Linked DNA regions of Aliamphritea hakodatensis. The protein of the gene in region 1 binds, or shares a complex with, the protein of each later gene. Links are inferred from orthologs where the notes say so. Each region holds a gene or a part of one and is shown on either strand. Other genes may lie near its edges.

Evidence for each region.
Region 2: the proteins of PCI15_RS12755 (region 1) and PCI15_RS06400 are in contact, whole or in part, in a crystal structure (PDB 1FMA), measured with the Escherichia coli proteins. The link is inferred for Aliamphritea hakodatensis from one-to-one orthologs.

What each region holds. Positions count from the first base shown.
Region 1 is NZ_AP025281.1:2,754,427-2,763,131, forward strand. The notes cover bases 3,442-6,356. They hold PCI15_RS12755 (molybdenum cofactor biosynthesis protein MoaE), read right to left. Parts: upstream 5,173-6,356; coding sequence 4,711-5,172; downstream 3,442-4,710. Other genes in these bases: icd (NADP-dependent isocitrate dehydrogenase), read right to left, coding at 3,442-3,881; PCI15_RS12750 (rRNA large subunit pseudouridine synthase E), read left to right, coding at 4,025-4,696; PCI15_RS12760 (NUDIX hydrolase), read left to right, coding at 5,289-5,735; mnmA (tRNA 2-thiouridine(34) synthase MnmA), read left to right, coding at 5,805-6,356. Also shown: ATP-dependent Clp protease ATP-binding subunit ClpA, read right to left, coding at 1-1,682; ATP-dependent Clp protease adapter ClpS, read right to left, coding at 1,696-2,049; PCI15_RS12740 (cold shock domain-containing protein), read left to right, coding at 2,303-2,539; more of icd, read right to left, coding at 2,625-3,441; more of mnmA, read left to right, coding at 6,357-6,908; high frequency lysogenization protein HflD, read left to right, coding at 6,916-7,581; purB (adenylosuccinate lyase), read left to right, coding at 7,708-8,705. UniProt on the Escherichia coli protein: Converts molybdopterin precursor Z to molybdopterin. This requires the incorporation of two sulfur atoms into precursor Z to generate a dithiolene group. The sulfur is provided by MoaD.
Region 2 is NZ_AP025281.1:1,404,813-1,413,558, reverse strand. The notes cover bases 3,736-6,691. They hold PCI15_RS06400 (MoaD/ThiS family protein), read right to left. Parts: upstream 5,360-6,691; coding sequence 5,111-5,359; downstream 3,736-5,110. Other genes in these bases: moaB (molybdenum cofactor biosynthesis protein B), read right to left, coding at 6,638-6,691; PCI15_RS06395 (molybdopterin molybdotransferase MoeA), read right to left, coding at 5,406-6,641; mobA (molybdenum cofactor guanylyltransferase MobA), read right to left, coding at 4,526-5,107; zapE (cell division protein ZapE), read right to left, coding at 3,736-4,351. Outside these bases: PCI15_RS06435 (cytochrome c1), read right to left, coding at 1-63; PCI15_RS06430 (cytochrome b), read right to left, coding at 63-1,310; petA (ubiquinol-cytochrome c reductase iron-sulfur subunit), read right to left, coding at 1,310-1,903; rpsI (30S ribosomal protein S9), read right to left, coding at 2,174-2,566; rplM (50S ribosomal protein L13), read right to left, coding at 2,580-3,008; more of zapE, read right to left, coding at 3,242-3,735; more of moaB, read right to left, coding at 6,692-7,189; PCI15_RS06385 (hypothetical protein), read left to right, coding at 7,471-7,680; UTP--glucose-1-phosphate uridylyltransferase GalU, read left to right, coding at 7,814-8,701; pgi (glucose-6-phosphate isomerase), read left to right, coding at 8,704-8,746. UniProt on the Escherichia coli protein: Involved in sulfur transfer in the conversion of molybdopterin precursor Z to molybdopterin.

The DNA.
Region 1 (8,705 bases):
GAGTGCGGCGACTTGGTAACCGCTTCCGTCAGCAGGCCACCCTGATCATAACCGACATAGCCCGGAGGCGCACCGATCAGACGGGAAACCGTATGCCGCTCCATGTACTCCGACATATCGAAGCGAATCAGTTCAATGCCCATAATACGGGCCAGCTGATTGGTTACCTCGGTTTTACCTACACCGGTCGGGCCGGAAAACAGGAATGACCCCACGGGTTTGTTCGGCTCTTTAAGGCCCGCACGGGACAGCTTGATTGCCGCAGACAGGGTATCAATTGCTTCGTCCTGACCCAGCACCACCATCTTCAGATTCTTATCCAGCTTTTTTAGCTGTTCCTTATCTGAAGCGGTGACATTATTCACCGGAATACGGGCAATTTTGGCCACCACGCTTTCCACTTCAGCCACATCAATCAGCTCGGCACGCTTCTCTTCAGGCACCAGACGCTGATAAGCACCGGCCTCATCAATCACATCGATTGCCTTGTCCGGCATATGTTTATCATTGATATAACGGTCAGCAAGCTCAGAAGCGACCCGCAGCGCATTATCGGTGTACGTGATCTCATGATGTTCTTCGAAGCGGCTGCGCAGCCCCTGCAGGATACGGTAAGTATCATCGACAGACGGCTCAAGCACATCCACCTTCTGGAAGCGGCGCGCCAGAGCACGGTCTTTTTCAAAGATGCCGCGGAATTCCTGAAAAGTGGTCGAGCCGATACAGCGTAACTGACCGGAGCTCAGCAGCGGCTTAAGCAGATTAGAGGCATCCATTGAGCCACCGGAAGCAGCACCCGCCCCGATGATGGTATGGATCTCGTCAATAAACAGGATCGCGTGGTCCAGCTTACGGATTTCATTCAGCAGACCCTTAAGGCGTTTCTCAAAATCACCGCGGTACTTGGTACCGGCCAGCAATGCGCCAAGATCAAGGGAATACACTGTGCTCTCGGATATCACTTCGGGAACAGAACCCTCGATGATCAGCTTTGCCAGGCCTTCCGCAATGGCTGTCTTACCCACCCCGGCTTCACCCACCAGCAGCGGGTTATTTTTACGGCGCCGGGAAAGGATCTGCACCACCCGCTCAACTTCATCATCACGGCCAACCAGCGGATCGATATTACCCGCTTCCGCCTCTTTATTAAGATTCACCGCATAATTGGCCAGCGGGCTCTTATCTTTCTCGGTGGAAGGGCTGGCTTCACTCAGATCATCCAGTGCGGCCGGCTCTTCTGAATCTGAAACCTTGGAAATCCCGTGGGAGATATAATTAACAATATCAATGCGCTCAATGCCCTGCTGCTGCAGCACATACACCGCCTGACTTTCCTGTTCACTGAAGATTGCCACCAGCACATTGGCGCCGGTTACTTCAGATTTACCGGAGGACTGTACATGGAACACCGCCCGCTGCAGCACACGCTGAAAACCGAGCGTGGGCTGTGTTTCAAGATCCGGGATATTGTCCGGCAGTAAAGGCGTAGTGTCCTCAATAAAAGAGGCCAGTGAGACCCTTAACTTATCAACGTCAACACCACATGCCTGTAATACAGAATGGGCCTCTGAATTATCTAACAAAGCCAGCAACAGATGCTCAACCGTCATAAATTCATGACGTTTTGCACGAGCACTATTAAAAGCCACACTCAGCGTATCTTCTAACTCTTTATTCAACATAATAATCGCTCCGCTACGCTTGCTCGACTTCACACAGCAACGGGTGCTTACTCTCCTTAGCGTACTGATTCACCTGAGTTGCTTTTGTTTCTGCGACATCCCGGGTATACACACCGCACACAGCTTTACCCTTAGTATGGACCGTTAACATAACTTGTGTGGCTTTTTCTTGATTCATAGAGAAAAAAACCATTAGTATTTCCACCACAAAGTCCATAGGGGTATAGTCATCGTTCATCAATAGTACTTGGTACATTGAAGGACGTTTTAGTTCAGGCTTTGCAACTTCTTCGACTACGCCGGTACCATGATCATGTGGATCCTGATCGTCGGCAGAACAACGGATTGTTGTTTGTAAATGACGCATATCACATTTCACAATTTTTACCAATTTTTATATCTCATAATGGGGAGTGTTGTAATGCTCGTCTAAGTCCGAAGAATGTTATAATTTTTTTTGCAGGAGGAATAATAAATTTGTTGTATCGGTAGTCCCTGCGAGACATTTTCAGAAACATGGAAGCACCTCAGCTGTAGTACATTGTATCAACAGAGGTCGTTCAGTTAACAGACCCACGGAGCTTAGGGTCGCAGTTTTAATCGGAAATTGGGGGACACCAATGTACACAGGGAAAGTCAAGTGGTTCAATAACGCCAAAGGCTTTGGATTTATTATATCGCAAGAACATGATGAAGACTTATTTGCTCACTATTCGGTAATTCTTATCGATGGCTATAAAAGCTTAAAAGCTGGCCAGGAAGTGAGCTTTGAGACGACACCGGGCCCTAAGGGTATCCACGCGATCAACATCAAACCTATTGAAGTTACGGCACTGGAAGAAGCGGAAAGTTCATAAGCAACTTCTAACCACTTCAAACGATAAAAGGCAGCTTACGCTGCCTTTTTTGTATCTCTCACACACAAACTGAACGCCCCTGCCCTCAGCCCATATGCTGAATAATCGCCTCCCCGAAACCCGAACTGGACACCTTTGTAGCCCCATCCATCAGACGCTCAAAATCATAGGTAACCGTTTTCGCAGCAATCGCACCGTCCATCCCTTTAATGATCAGGTCGGCCGCTTCAAGCCAGCCAAGATGACGCAGCATCATTTCGGCAGACAATATAATCGAGCCGGGATTGACCATATCTTTACCGGCATATTTAGGTGCTGTGCCGTGGGTCGCCTCAAAAATAGCCACGCGGTCCGATAAGTTAGCACCGGGCGCAATACCTATACCGCCCACCTCCGCAGCCAGCGCATCAGACAGATAATCACCGTTCAGATTCAGCGTGGCGACCACATCATACTCAGCCGGCCTGAGCAGTATCTGCTGTAACATCGCGTCTGCAATGACATCCTTGACGACAATTTCTCGCCCGCTGTCCGGATTCCTGAAGCTCATCCAGGGGCCGCCGTCCATCAGCTGCGCACCAAACTCATCTTTTGCCAGCTCATACCCCCATTCCTTAAAGGCACCTTCGGTAAACTTCATGATGTTACCTTTATGAACCAGTGTAAGAGACCGGCGGTCATTATCCACGCAATACTGCAACGCCTTACGCACCAGACGCTTAGTCCCCTCTTCTGATACCGGCTTAATACCGATACCGCACATCTGATCAAAACGGATTTTTGTGACGCCCATTTCCTGCTGCAGAAAGTCAATTACCTTCTGCGCTTCAGCTGTGCCCGCCTGCCACTCGATCCCGGCATAAATATCTTCAGAATTCTCCCGATAAATCACCATATCAACGTCACCGGGATTCACAACAGGACTGGGTACCCCCTGAAACCAGCGCACCGGACGCTGGCATACATACAGATCCAACTCCTGACGCAGGGCAACATTCAGAGAACGGATCCCTCCGCCGACAGGGGTCGTCAGCGGCCCTTTAATGCCCACTGCAAAATCTTTAAATGCCTGCAACGTTTCATCCGGCAACCAGGTATCCTGATCATAGACCTGCGTTGCCTTCTCGCCGGCATACACTTCCATCCAGGCTATTTTCCTGCTGCCACCGTAAGCCTGTTTTATCGCAGCATCGACCACATCAATCATGACCGGTGATACATCCATCCCGATTCCGTCGCCTTCGATATACGGAATCACCGGCCGGTCTGGCACCTGAATCAGGTTGTCACCGGTAAATGTTATTTTCTCACCCTCGGGAACACGAATATGTTGGTATGCCATAGCTTACTCCACGTATACTTACGTCCGGAAAATTCTGAGTACGGGTCAGAGCCGTCAATCCATAAGCTTCGGCACAGAAGAATACGGAATCCAGCTTCCGTCCAGTCAGATTTAAATATAGTTTTCAGGTCACCGTCCTACAAATGTCCAACGTCATACTTTTTAATAAGCCCTTTCAGGTACTCACCCAGTTTACTGACAATGAAGGACGGGCCACCCTGGCTGACTTTATCCGCCAGCCCGGTGTTTATGCCGCCGGACGCCTTGATTACGACTCTGAAGGCTTATTAATACTCACCGACGACGGTCAGTTACAGCACCAGCTTGCCAACCCCAAATTTAAGATGGCCAAAACCTACTGGGCTCAGGTCGAAGGCGAAATTGACGAAAACGCCCTGAAAAAACTGCGCGAAGGCGTAGAACTGAAGGACGGCAAAACCCGGCCAGCAAAGGCAAGACACATTAACGAACCGGATGTCTGGCCCCGTAATCCACCTATCCGTGAACGTAAAAACAAGCCGACCAGCTGGCTTGAACTGACCATCAGTGAAGGCAAAAACCGACAGGTCAGGCGCATGACCGCGGCTGTCGGCTTCCCGACACTGCGACTGATCAGAGCAAGTATTGGTGATTGGAAACTGGACTCTCTGAAGCCCGGCGAAAGCCGGTCAGAAACGGTCTTTTTACCCGCCACCACAACAGACAAACCAAATCGGCGGCCACCGGCAAAACGCAGTAACGGGGGACAAAAAACAGGGCATACCGCACATAAAAAGCCCGGCAACAGAGCCGGGCGCAGACAAACTAAAAAATAAACATTTCCGGGTGCTTATGTATCCCAGGAATCTGCGCGCGCCAGGTCACTGTCCTTTGCAGCCACCCAGTTCTCACCCTGCTCAGTAATCTCTTTCTTCCAGAATGGCGCGTCGCGCTTCAGGTAATCCATAATGAACTGTGCTGCTGCAAAACCGGCAACACGGTGAGGACTTGCCACACCCACAAAGACAATATTGTCATTCAGCGCCAGCCGGCCAACACGGTGAACAATCACAATCGGACCCAGATCCCAGCGCTCCCGTGCCTGCAATGCAATTTTTTCCAGAGACTTTTCGGTCATCCCGGGGTAATGCTCAAGCTCCATTGCTACCAGCCCGGGTCCGGACGCCATTTCCCGGACAATGCCGGTAAAGGTAACAATCGCACCATGACTACCATCATCGTCCCGGATTAAGGCATTTAAACCACTGATATCGAAATCTTCCTGCTGAACTTTGATGATATTGCTGACCACCTGAAACTCCGTACCACAAACACAAAAATGACTATTTAAAACTCAGGAAAAGCATGACCAGAAATGCTAAGGTTGTCCACCTAAAAAGTCATAACCGATATGGATATTTTACACCCATGCGCTGGACTCCACACGCCACCGTTGCCACCATCGTAGAAGATAACGGACGTTTCCTGTTTGTTGAAGAACACTCCCCCACCCTGAACAGGCTGGTGATCAATCAGCCGGCAGGCCATCTGGAAGCCAACGAAAGCTTTACTGAAGCGGCCCGGCGAGAAACCCTGGAAGAAACCGGCTGGCATGTGGAACCCGAAGCACTTCTGGGCATGTACGTTTATAAAGCACCGGGGAACGGCACGGTATATCACCGCTTTACCTTTATTGCCCGGGCGATTTCAGAACAGCCGGATGCTGAACTGGATACCGGCATAGAGCGCGCCTTATGGCTGACCTACGATGAACTGATCGCCCGCAAGGGTGACCTGCGCAGCCCGACAGTTCTGCAATGCCTTGATGACTATCTGAAAGGTCAGCGTTACCCGCTGAACTTTATTCATGATTAAGCTTTAATATTGCCAGCCGCATCCCCATATTAGAAATTTGCACACAGCCATTACGAGCCAGTATTTTTTATGAGTAATAACGCCACTACCAAAGTCATTGTCGGCATGTCCGGCGGTGTTGATTCATCTGTTTCCGCTCTGCTTCTGCAGCAACAGGGCTATCAGGTTGAAGGCCTGTTCATGAAAAACTGGGATGAAGATGACGGCACCGATTACTGTACCGCCATGGATGACCTGGCTGACGCACAGGCGGTTTGCGATAAACTGGGCCTCACCCTGCACACGGCAAACTTTGCTGCTGAGTACTGGGACAACGTCTTCGAGCATTTTCTTGAAGAATACAAGGCCGGTCGCACCCCCAACCCGGACATTCTGTGTAACCGTGAGATCAAGTTTAAAGCCTTCCTTGAATATGCCCAGACCCTGGGAGCCGACAAAATTGCAACCGGCCACTATGTACGCCGCAGCGATATCAATGGGCACGCCTGCCTGCTGAAAGGTCTGGATAATAACAAGGATCAGAGCTACTTCCTGCATCAGGTAGGCAGCGAAGAGCTGGCAATGACCCTGTTCCCTGTCGGTGAACTTGAAAAGCCGGAAGTACGCCGCCTGGCTGAAGAACATGACCTGGTTACCCACAACAAAAAAGACAGTACCGGCATTTGCTTTATCGGCGAGCGCCGCTTCAGCGACTTCCTGAAACAGTACCTGCCGGCACAACCGGGCGACATCCAAACCCCGGATGGTGATGTGATTGGCCAGCACCAGGGGCTGATGTATCACACCATCGGTCAGCGTCAGGGGCTGGGCATCGGCGGCCTGAAAGATTATCCGGAAATTCCGTGGTTTGTTGCCGAAAAAGATCTGGAACGAAATGTACTGGTCGCCGTACAGGGCACCTCCCACGAACGGCTGTTCAGTGACTGGCTCAGCGCCAGTGACATTTTCTGGATCTCCGAAGCACCGGCTGAACTGCCGGTACGCTGTAAAGCAAAAGTCCGTTATCGTCAGGATGATCAGGCCTGCACCATTGAAGCCGGAGAAAAGGGTGGCTACCTTATCCGCTTTGACGAACCACAGCGCGCCGTCACACCCGGCCAGTCCGTTGTTTTTTACGCTGAAGAAGTGTGCATTGGCGGCGGCGTCATTGAAACTACCGGTAAGCGAGGCTAGACACATCATGTCACAGGCAACACATAATCAGGCAATTGCACTGGCAGGGCTGTTCCAGGCTGCCAGCCTGGTCGAACAGATCGCAACCCGGGGTATGGTGCAGCAAAGCAATCTGGAAACCTGTATTCGCAGCGTATTCGTCACCAATCCGGACAGCACTGCAGAAATCTACGGCGGCGAACGCGCCCTGCCGGTCAGCCTCGGTACGGGATTCCGTCACCTGCAGGAACTGATCGACAAAGACCGCTCCAAGCAGAATCAGGATGTCATCCGCTACGCCCTCAGCCTGTTGCACCTGGAAAAGAAGCTCAATAAACAACCTGAGCTTTTCAATACCATTGCTGAGCGGCTACTGAAAATCGAACAGCAGGCGAAATACTTTAATGATCAGGAAAACCTGATTGATAACGCAGCGACTCTGACACACCCGACGATCATTGCCAATCTGGCGAGCCTCTATCAGGACACCCTCAGCACCTTTAAATTCCGCATTCAGGTAACCGGTGAACCCCGTCATCTGCAAAATGCGGAAAACGCTGACAAGATTCGGGCCTTACTGCTGGCAGGTATCCGTGCAGCGGTGCTGTGGCGTCAGAGTGGCGGCAAGCGTTGGCAGTTACTGTTCTTCAAGTCCCGCATTCGCCCGGCCATTACTGACATCACCGGACGCTGAAGAGGCAACATAAAACGTGTTTCTGCAACTTATGAATGTGTAAAAAGACGCCGGGCGGATTTTCCTCTCCCGGCGTTTTCGCTATAATTCGCCCTCAAAATTTAATTCATCAGGTAATGCCTCGTTATGGATCTCTCTTCTTTAACTGCTATTTCCCCCGTCGACGGCCGCTACGGCAGCAAAACAGCTGACCTGCGTCCGGTATTCAGCGAATTCGGTCTGATCAGAGCCCGTGTTGAAGTGGAAGTACGCTGGCTGCAGAAACTGGCCGCTCACCCACAAATCACTGAAGTACCGGCATTAAGCGATGCTGCCAACGCCGTGCTTAACCAACTGGTTGACAACTTTGGCGAAACTGAAGCTAACCGCGTTAAAGAAATCGAACGTACCACCAACCACGACGTTAAAGCGGTTGAATACCTGATCAAAGAACGTATTCAGGACAACGCCGAACTGGCTGCTGTCAGCGAATTCGTTCACTTTGCCTGCACCTCTGAAGACATTAACAACCTGTCTCACGCACTGATGCTGAAACAGGGCCAGGCGGTTATGCTGCCGCTGATGCAACAGGTCACTGACGAAATCGCAAAGCTGGGCCGCGATTTTGCAGAACAGCCAATGCTGTCCCGCACCCACGGCCAGACGGCGTCACCAACCACCGTTGGTAAAGAAATGGCAAACGTGGCTTACCGTCTGCAGCGCCAGATTAAACAGCTGAAAAATGCTGAACTGCTGGGTAAAATTAACGGCGCAGTAGGTAACTACAACGCGCACCTGTCTGCTTACCCTGATGTTGACTGGGCGCAGAACGCACAGGAATTTGTAGAAAGCCTGGGCCTGAGCTTCAACCCTTACACCACTCAGATCGAACCGCATGATTACATTGCTGAAATGTTCGATGCTGTCTGCCGCTTCAACACCATCATCATCGATTTCGACCGGGATGTATGGGGTTACATTTCACAGGGTTATTTCAAGCAGAAGACCATTGCCGGTGAAGTCGGCTCATCTACCATGCCCCACAAGGTTAACCCGATCGACTTCGAAAATTCTGAAGGCAACCTGGGTATCGCCAATGCCATCATGCAGCACCTGGCTGCCAAACTGCCAATCTCCCGCTGGCA
Region 2 (8,746 bases), 1.4 Mb from region 1 along the record:
ACCGGCCGCTTGCACGGCAACAGGCATCAGCACCATCATCAATGTGATAAAAAACTTTTTCATTAGCCTGTCACCCTTTCCGGTACCGGTTTAGTCTTTTCCATTCTGGTGTAGAACGGCATCAGGAAGAAGTACGCGAAGTACAGACCTGTACAGATCTGCGCCGCCAGCGTACGGCCCGGAGAAGATGCAACCACACCCAGGTAACCCAGAATAACAAAGCTGATCGCGAAGACTACCAACCAGATTTTGCTCCACAAGCCTTTGTAACGCATAGACTTAACAGGGCTACGGTCGAGCCACGGCAGAACAAACAGGATTGCAATCGCGCCACCCATAACAACAACACCCGGGAACTGCGAACCGGCAATAGGCGGAATCGCACGCAGCATTGCGTAGAACGGTGTGAAGTACCATACCGGTGCAATATGCTCAGGCGTCTTCAGCGGGTTAGCAGGTTCAAAGTTTGGCTTCTCAATGAAGTAACCGCCCATCTCCGGGAAGAAGAAGATGATCATGCAGAATACAAACAGGAAGACCACAACACCTACGATATCTTTAACAGAGTAATAAGGATGGAATGGGATGCCGTCCAGCGGGATACCGTTCTCATCTTTCTTATCTTTAATCTCAATACCATCAGGGTTGTTAGAACCCACTTCGTGCAGAGCGATGATGTGCATAACAACCAGACCCAGCAAGACGATTGGCAGCGCAACAACGTGCAATGAGAAGAAACGGTTCAGGGTGATGCCGGAAATTACATAGTCACCACGGATCCACTCCGACAGCTCCGGCCCGATAACAGGGACTGCAGAGAACAGAGATACGATTACCTGTGCACCCCAGTAAGACATCTGACCCCACGGCAGCAGGTAGCCCATGAAAGCTTCTGCCATCAGCGCCAGGTAGATCGCCATACCGAAGATCCACACCAGCTCACGCGGCTTACGGTAAGAACCGTACAGCAGACCACGGAACATGTGCATGTAAACAACCACGAAGAACGCTGACGCGCCGGTAGAGTGCATATAACGCAGCAACCAGCCATACTCAACATCACGCATGATGTATTCGATCGATGCGAAGGCACCTTCAGACGTTGGCGTGTAGCTCATTGTCAGCCAGATACCGGTTAACAGCTGGTTAACCAGAACCAATAAGGCCAGAGAGCCGAAGAAATACCAGAAGTTAAAGTTTTTCGGCGCGTAGTATTTCGCCAGGTGATCATCCCACATTGCAGTCAATGGGAAACGGTCGTCAATCCAGCCGATAAATCCTGGATTACCTTTATTTCGTGAGCCAGCCATTACACAGTCTCCGGATCAATACCAATGATTAACGCGTTGTCACTCTCATAATGATGAGGAGGAATAACCAGATTGGTTGGTGCAGGAGAAGCGTTAAACACGCGACCAGACAAATCAAAACGGGAACCGTGACAAGGGCAATAGAAACCACCTACCCAGTCAGGCCCCAGATCTGCAGGTGCCACTTCCGGACGATATGTCGGTGAACAGCCCAGGTGCGTACAGATACCTACCAGCACGGACAGATCTTCACGGATTGCACGGGCAGGCGTATGTGGAATATACGGTGGCTGCTGTGGCACATCAGAGTTAGGATCAGTCAGGTTACCCAGCGTAGCCAGGTCCTCAAGCGCCTTCGCACCACGACTTACAATCCACACCGGCTTGGCACGCCACTGGACAACAATCTGCTGGCCCGGTTCGATCTTGCTGACGTCTACTTTAACTGGAGCCCCCGCCGTTCTTGCTTTGGCACTGGGCGTCCATGAAGCCACGAACGGAACAGCAGCTCCTACAGCACCCACCGCTCCGACAACAGAGGTGGCACCGACTAGGAGACGTCGCCGTCCCTTATTCACGCCGTCATTACTCATTAAGACTTTCTCCCCTCACTCAACCTTTCTCCCCCGCTCATGCGGAAGTCGCCCGGTTGCTCGTAATGAATACCGATTTAACGGATTTTTAAAATGCGCCAAATATTAAAGAAAATCCCTGCTTCTTACAAGGTAATTCCACCGTAAAACGGCGTTTTTACCCCTACAGTTGACCTTGCACAAAGGATTGAAAAACAGGCACAAAAAAACGCCCGGACTGCAAGAGCCAGGGCGTTTTCCGGATGATACGAAAGTCGTATCGAAGCGATATTAACGCTTGGAGAACTGTGGACGCTTACGTGCTTTACGCAGACCCACTTTCTTACGCTCAACTTCACGTGCATCGCGGGTAACGAAACCGGCAGCACGCAGTTCTGGACGCAGAGTTTCATCGTAATCCATCAGTGCACGGGTAACACCGTGACGGATAGCACCGGCCTGACCGAAGCTACCACCACCTTTAACTGTTACGTAAACGTCGAATTTTTCAACGTTGTCAGTCAGTTCCAGAGGCTGCTTAACGATCATACGGGCAGTTTCACGACCAAAGTACTCTTCCAGAGTACGCTGGTTAACAGTGATCTTACCAGTACCCGGACGCAGGAATACGCGAGCGGTAGAAGATTTACGACGGCCAGTGCCGTAATACTGAGTAGTAGACATATTCAACTGCCCCTTAGATAGTCAGTTCTTGTGGCTGTTGAGCCGCATGCGGATGTTCTGCACCAGCGTACACTTTCATCTTAGTGTACATAGCACGACCCAGGGGACCTTTAGGCAGCATGCCTTTAACGGCCAGTTCGATAGTACGGGTTGGGTGAGTTTCAACCATCTTCTCGAAAGAAGTTTCCCGCAGACCGCCAGGGTAACCAGTGTGACGGTAGTAAGTTTTATCCTTACGCTTGTTACCGGTTACGTGAACTTTTTCAGCGTTAACAACAACGATGTAGTCACCGGTGTCAACGTGAGGGGTGTATTCAGGTTTGTGCTTGCCACGCAGACGGCGGGCAATTTCAGTAGCCAGACGACCCAGGGTTTTACCCTCAGCGTCTACAACATACCAATCGCGTTTTACCTCTGCAGGCTTTGCGCTAAATGTACTCATGATATTTTCGCCTTTACATCAGTCTGATCTTATTTACATAAGACCGACGACCTTATAATTATTGGTTGCCAGCCAGCCTGAGCTTCGCCGGCAACTTCATATAACCCTGTTATTCTGAACAGCTTTTAGCTGAACCCCATAACAAGAGGCGCGCATTATAAAGCAGCGGTTCCCATAAACCAACCCTGTTTAACACTTAATTTTACCGAATTGCCATTTATCCTCTTAAGCAATCAGGCTTTATGCTCCCGGGCCAGATATTCATGAGACTGCATCTCCAGCAAACGGCTCTGGGTACGGGCAATTTCAAACTCCAGTCCGCCCTGTGTATAGATTTCAGGTATGGACACTTCAGCGGAAATAATCAGCTTAACCCCGCTGTCGTAAAACTCATCGACCAGATTAATAAACCGACGTGCAGCATCATCATTGGCCCGTCCTAACTGCGGCACGTTACTTAACATCACTGCATGGAAAATCTTCGCCAGTTCAATATAGTCATTCTGGCTGCGCGGCCCCTCACACAGCTCAGAAAAATCAAACCAGACAACATCTTCACAACAGCGCCGCGATTTAATATCCCGGCCATTAATCTCCAGTACTTCGGCTTCCACCACCTCTTCCAGATCCGGTGCCAGATTTTCAAAACTGGTATTCAGGCTGATATCTGCCGCTTCATCCAGCGGGTAATGATAAAGTTCCGCCTGCTCAAGCGTACGCAAGCGGTAATCTACCCCACCGTCAACATTCAGTACATCGGTGTACTTATTCAGTAATTTAATGGCCGGAATGAAACGCTCACGCTGCAAGCCGTTTTCATACAACCCATCCGGAACAATGTTTGAAGTCGCCACCAGCGTCACGCCATTGGCAAACATCTGCTCCAATAACCCGCCCAGTATCATCGCGTCGGTGATATCCGTGACGAAAAACTCATCAAAGCAAATAATCTGGAACTCAGCCGCAAACTTCTTGCCGATCGTGACCAGCGGATCCTGAGTCCCGTCAAGTAACCGCAGCTCTTTATGAACCCGCTGCATAAAACGGTGAAAGTGCGTCCGCTCTTTGTTTTCGAAAGGCAGGCTGTCAAAAAACGTATCCATCAGATAGGTTTTGCCCCGGCCCACGCCGCCCCAGAAATACAGCCCCTGCACCGGCTCAACGGGCTGCTTATTAAACCGCCCGGTCAGACGCTGCAGCAAACCACCTTTTGGTTTTTCCTGCTGCGCCGCCACCATGTCATCATACAACCGCTGCAAATGCTTAACGGCCATTTCCTGGGCAGGATCGTAACTAAAACCTTCCCGCTTCAAATCAGCCTGATAGCGCTCCAAGGGGGTCATAACACTTCCAAATTATCAGTTTTATTAATCTGCGGGGGACTCTACATAGACACCGCTGACATTGCAACGCAACATAAACGCCCCTGATACTAAAGATGCTCACAGCATCCGCTAACAAAACACCGGACACAAAAAAGCCGGGCTGAATAACCCGGCTCTGTAATCAATATGCCTTTACTGCTGTAACTCATCCGGCGAATTCAGATTCTGCAGCTGCGCAGCCAGATCACTGACATCCACCTCGACAAAAGGGTGCTTACGCATCCAGCCCTGAACCCCACGACGCCCTTCTTTCAGCCAGTTATCCAGTGAATCAGCAAACTTAGTGGGAATAACCGCATGCAGAGGGTGCCACCAGTCTGCTTCAGACAAGACACAGATATGTCCCGGATGTTTCTGTGCCGCAGCCAGCAACCGGCCAACAATCTGTTCACTCAGTAACGGTGTATCGCAGGGCACCACCAGCAGATCATCCGTGTTACAGACCCGCAAAGCCGCCTGGATTCCCGCTAACGGGCCCTGAAAGTCTGCCAGCTCATCAGCAACGGTCAGATCCGCCAGCTCCGAGTAACGCGGGATATTTCTGTTACAGCTAATCAACAGCGTTGAAACCTCCGGGCGCAGCAACTGTACCGCATATTCAACCATCGGACGCTGGCGGAACTCTACCCAGCCTTTGTCCTGCCCACCCATGCGCTGACCCTGCCCACCGGCCAGTACCAGCCCGGTAACATCCGGCGATGATAACTCAGCCATGACTTAACCGCCTGTTACCGGAGGAAACAACCCCAGCTCGTCACCCTCACTCAGCTTGGTATCCAGTGACACCAGTTCCTGATTTACGGAGCACAACAGATCCGCATTATTCAGAACCTCATCCCAGACATCGCCACGCTGACGCAGTAACAGGACTACATCAGCAACAGAACACGCGTCATCACAGGTCACTTCTGTACGCTCAACCCCAAGAGTTTCACGGATAGAAGCAAAAAACAGCACATTGATCATTCAGTTATCCAACTATTATTTCGACGGTTAACCCGAAATATACTACCTAATTCAACACTTCGCTCAGAGGAATAAAGTCATAAAGCTGACCTTCTGCAACCTGAGTGTCACACGGCACCACCAGGAAGCCCGCCGCACTGGCGGCTGAACTCAGAATACCGGAGCTCTGATCCCTGCTCATACACGCCTTACCCGCCTCAAGCTCCACGCGCAGATATTCCTGACGTGAAATGGCTTTAGTCCGGCTAAAGCCCGCCGGAACCCTGAATACCTGCGGCATATATTCGCCAGCCCCCTGGGACTTCAGCAAATAAGGCCGGACTAAAATTGCGAAGGTAACAAATACCGACGCCGGATTACCCGGCAGGCCGATAAACGGCGTACCGCTAACCTCGCCAAACGCCAGTGGCTTTCCGGGCTTGATCGCCATTTTCCAAAGATTCAGCTTACCCAGCTTTTCCACTGCAGCTTTAACATGATCTTCTTCGCCAACCGAAACACCGCCACTGCTGATGATACAGTCAGCCTGTTCGGCCGCTTTTAGCAAGGACTCTTCTGTCGCTTCAAAGGTGTCATCCACTGTACCAAGGTCAAGCACATTAAGCCCAAGCCCCTGTAGCAGACCTTTAAGGGTAAACAGATTAGAATTATAAATTTGCCCCGGCTGCAAAGGATTACCCGGCATAACCAGTTCATCACCCGTGGTCAGAATCGCAACCGTCAGCGGCTGGCGCACCTTAACCCGGGCAACGCCCACAGATGCCAGCACCCCCAGATGAGCAGCCAGCAAACGCACACCGGATTGCATCACTACCTGACCGGCAGCAATATCCTGCCCTTTCGGACGCACATTCGCACCGGACTTAACCGGCCGGCTGAATTCAACCCAGGCACCTTTTTCATCTTCACCGCTGACGGTGTTTTCCTGCATTTCTACCGCATCAGCGCCCGGAGGAATTTCTGAACCCGTAAAGATACGTGCCGCCGTCCCCGCGTCCAGCGGTTGCGGCGCTGTTCCCGCCGGAATACGCTGAGAAATATACAGCCGCTTGCCGGCACTGAGGTCCGCAGCAGACAGCGCGTAACCGTCCATTGCGCTGTTATCCTGAGGCGGCACGTCTACGGAAGAATAGACATCTTCCGCCAGCACCATTCCCAGGGCATCCTCAGTGGCCACCTCAGTACACTTCTCGCTCACTCTGGCCAGATCGAGCATAGCACTGAGCGCATCAGCCACAGGCATTAATGCCTGTTGCTGAGAGTCACATCCGCAACTGCTCATCCCCGGCTCCCACAGGCAGTGTCCACCGGCCCGGTCATGACCATCTCGACAAAATTACAGGGACGGTGACGGGCATCCACCTGTTCACGGATAATATTATTCCAGGCTGTTTTACAGGCACCGGTTGATCCCGGCATACAGAAAATGACCGTACGGTTAGCAATACCGGCAAAGGCGCGGGACTGAACAGTAGAGGTACCAATTTCCTGATAAGAAATCTGCCGGAACAACTCACCAAAGCCTTCAACATGCTTATCAAACAGCGGTTTCATTGCCTCAGGCGTTGAATCTCTCAGAGTAAAGCCTGTGCCGCCGGTTACCAGAATTGCATGAATATTATCATCTGCAATCCAGGACGAAGCCACCGCCCTTAACTTATAGACATCATCAATACAGATCGTACGGGTCGCCAACTGATGACCAGCCTCTGTCAGCCCGGCAACCAAAGCATCACCGGAAGTATCATTTTCCGGGGTACGGGTGTCAGATACAGTTAAAACCGCAATATTTAAAGGCTGAAACGGAACGCCTTGCTTAGCATGACCCATGACTAAATCTCCGATCTGAATTAAAAGCCCGGCTAAATTATTGTATGCCTGCCATCCAGGCAAGCTTTATTTCGCAATCCTATACAGGGAATGCCAATCCACTGACCTAAGTTAATTTTTTCACTGCCGCACAACAGTAAACTTTAGCACTCTCGCGGGGCCGCTATAAGCAACGGCAAAGATCCGGGCAATCTGCTAGAATATTTGTGCTACAAATTTGCCTATGGAAAGGCCTTCCCCGCCAGAAGGGAAGAGAAAACAAATACACGGAGGTAACCGCAATGACATCCCGTATACAGGCTAACCGCCATACACAGGAACTTGAGAACATCGAACGCCTGCTTTCCCGCATTGCCCGGGACATTGAACGGGAGCTACTCGCCAGCGACCAGCAAACCTACAGACCCATTCTGATGACACTGGCGGATAAAGAACAATCCGACAAAGAAGTCCCCCCCGCGCCCAGACGCGATTTAAAAAGCGCCGTTTGAAAAAAGGGCCTATGGTCACCAAAACTAAACCGATATACTTGCGCTTATATAATGTTTGCAAAATGCCGGCGATGACTTCACCGGCCAGCAACACCGCTGTATCAACACCTGTTAACTGAGAGCTACTCACATCATGACAACTGTCCGAAAAGCTATCATCCCGGTTGCCGGCCTCGGCACCCGGGTACTGCCCGCCTCCAAAGCAATTCCTAAAGAAATGCTGCCAGTTGTGGACAAGCCGGTCATCCAGCATGTTGTCGAAGAAGCGGTCGCCGCCGGCATCAAAGAGATCATTCTCGTCACCCGCGCAGGCAAATCGGCCATTGAAGATCATTTCGACAGCCATTACGAACTTGAAGCCGAGCTCAGCCGTAAAAATAAGACCGCGCTGCTGGACGCTATTTCCAATATTATCCCTGATGACGTCACCATTCAGTCAGTCCGCCAGTCCCGCGCACTGGGCCTGGGTCACGCTGTTCAGTGCGCCGCCAGCATGATTAACAACGAACCTTTCGCGGTCATTCTGCCGGACGTTCTGGTCAATAATTTTGCACAGCCCGAAAACGATCTTGCCTGTATGATAAAAGCCTTTGAGGCAGGTAAAGCGGCACAGATTATGGTTGAAACCGTGCCGGCAGACAAAGTCAGCCTGTACGGCATTGCCGACTGCCAGCAGATCACCCCGGAAGCAGGCCAGTCTACACCGGTAGTACGCTTTGTAGAAAAACCGGCCGCCGATGAAGCCCCTTCTGACCTGGCGGTTGTTGGCCGCTATATTTTACCGGCCCGTATTATGGAGCTGCTTGCCACCACCAAACCGGGTGCCGGCAATGAAATTCAGCTGACAGATGCCATGGACGCCCTGCTGGAAGAAGCCACCATGGAAGCCTACAGGATGCAGGGAAAAACCTATGACTGCGGCAACAAAACAGGTTTTTTACAGGCAAATATTGCCTACGGGCTGCAACATCCGGAAACCTCAGCAGAACTGATGACATTTATTGGCCAACTGAATAAATAATGATGAGCATAACCTCAAGCGCTGCCTGGCAAGCCTTGCAGACAC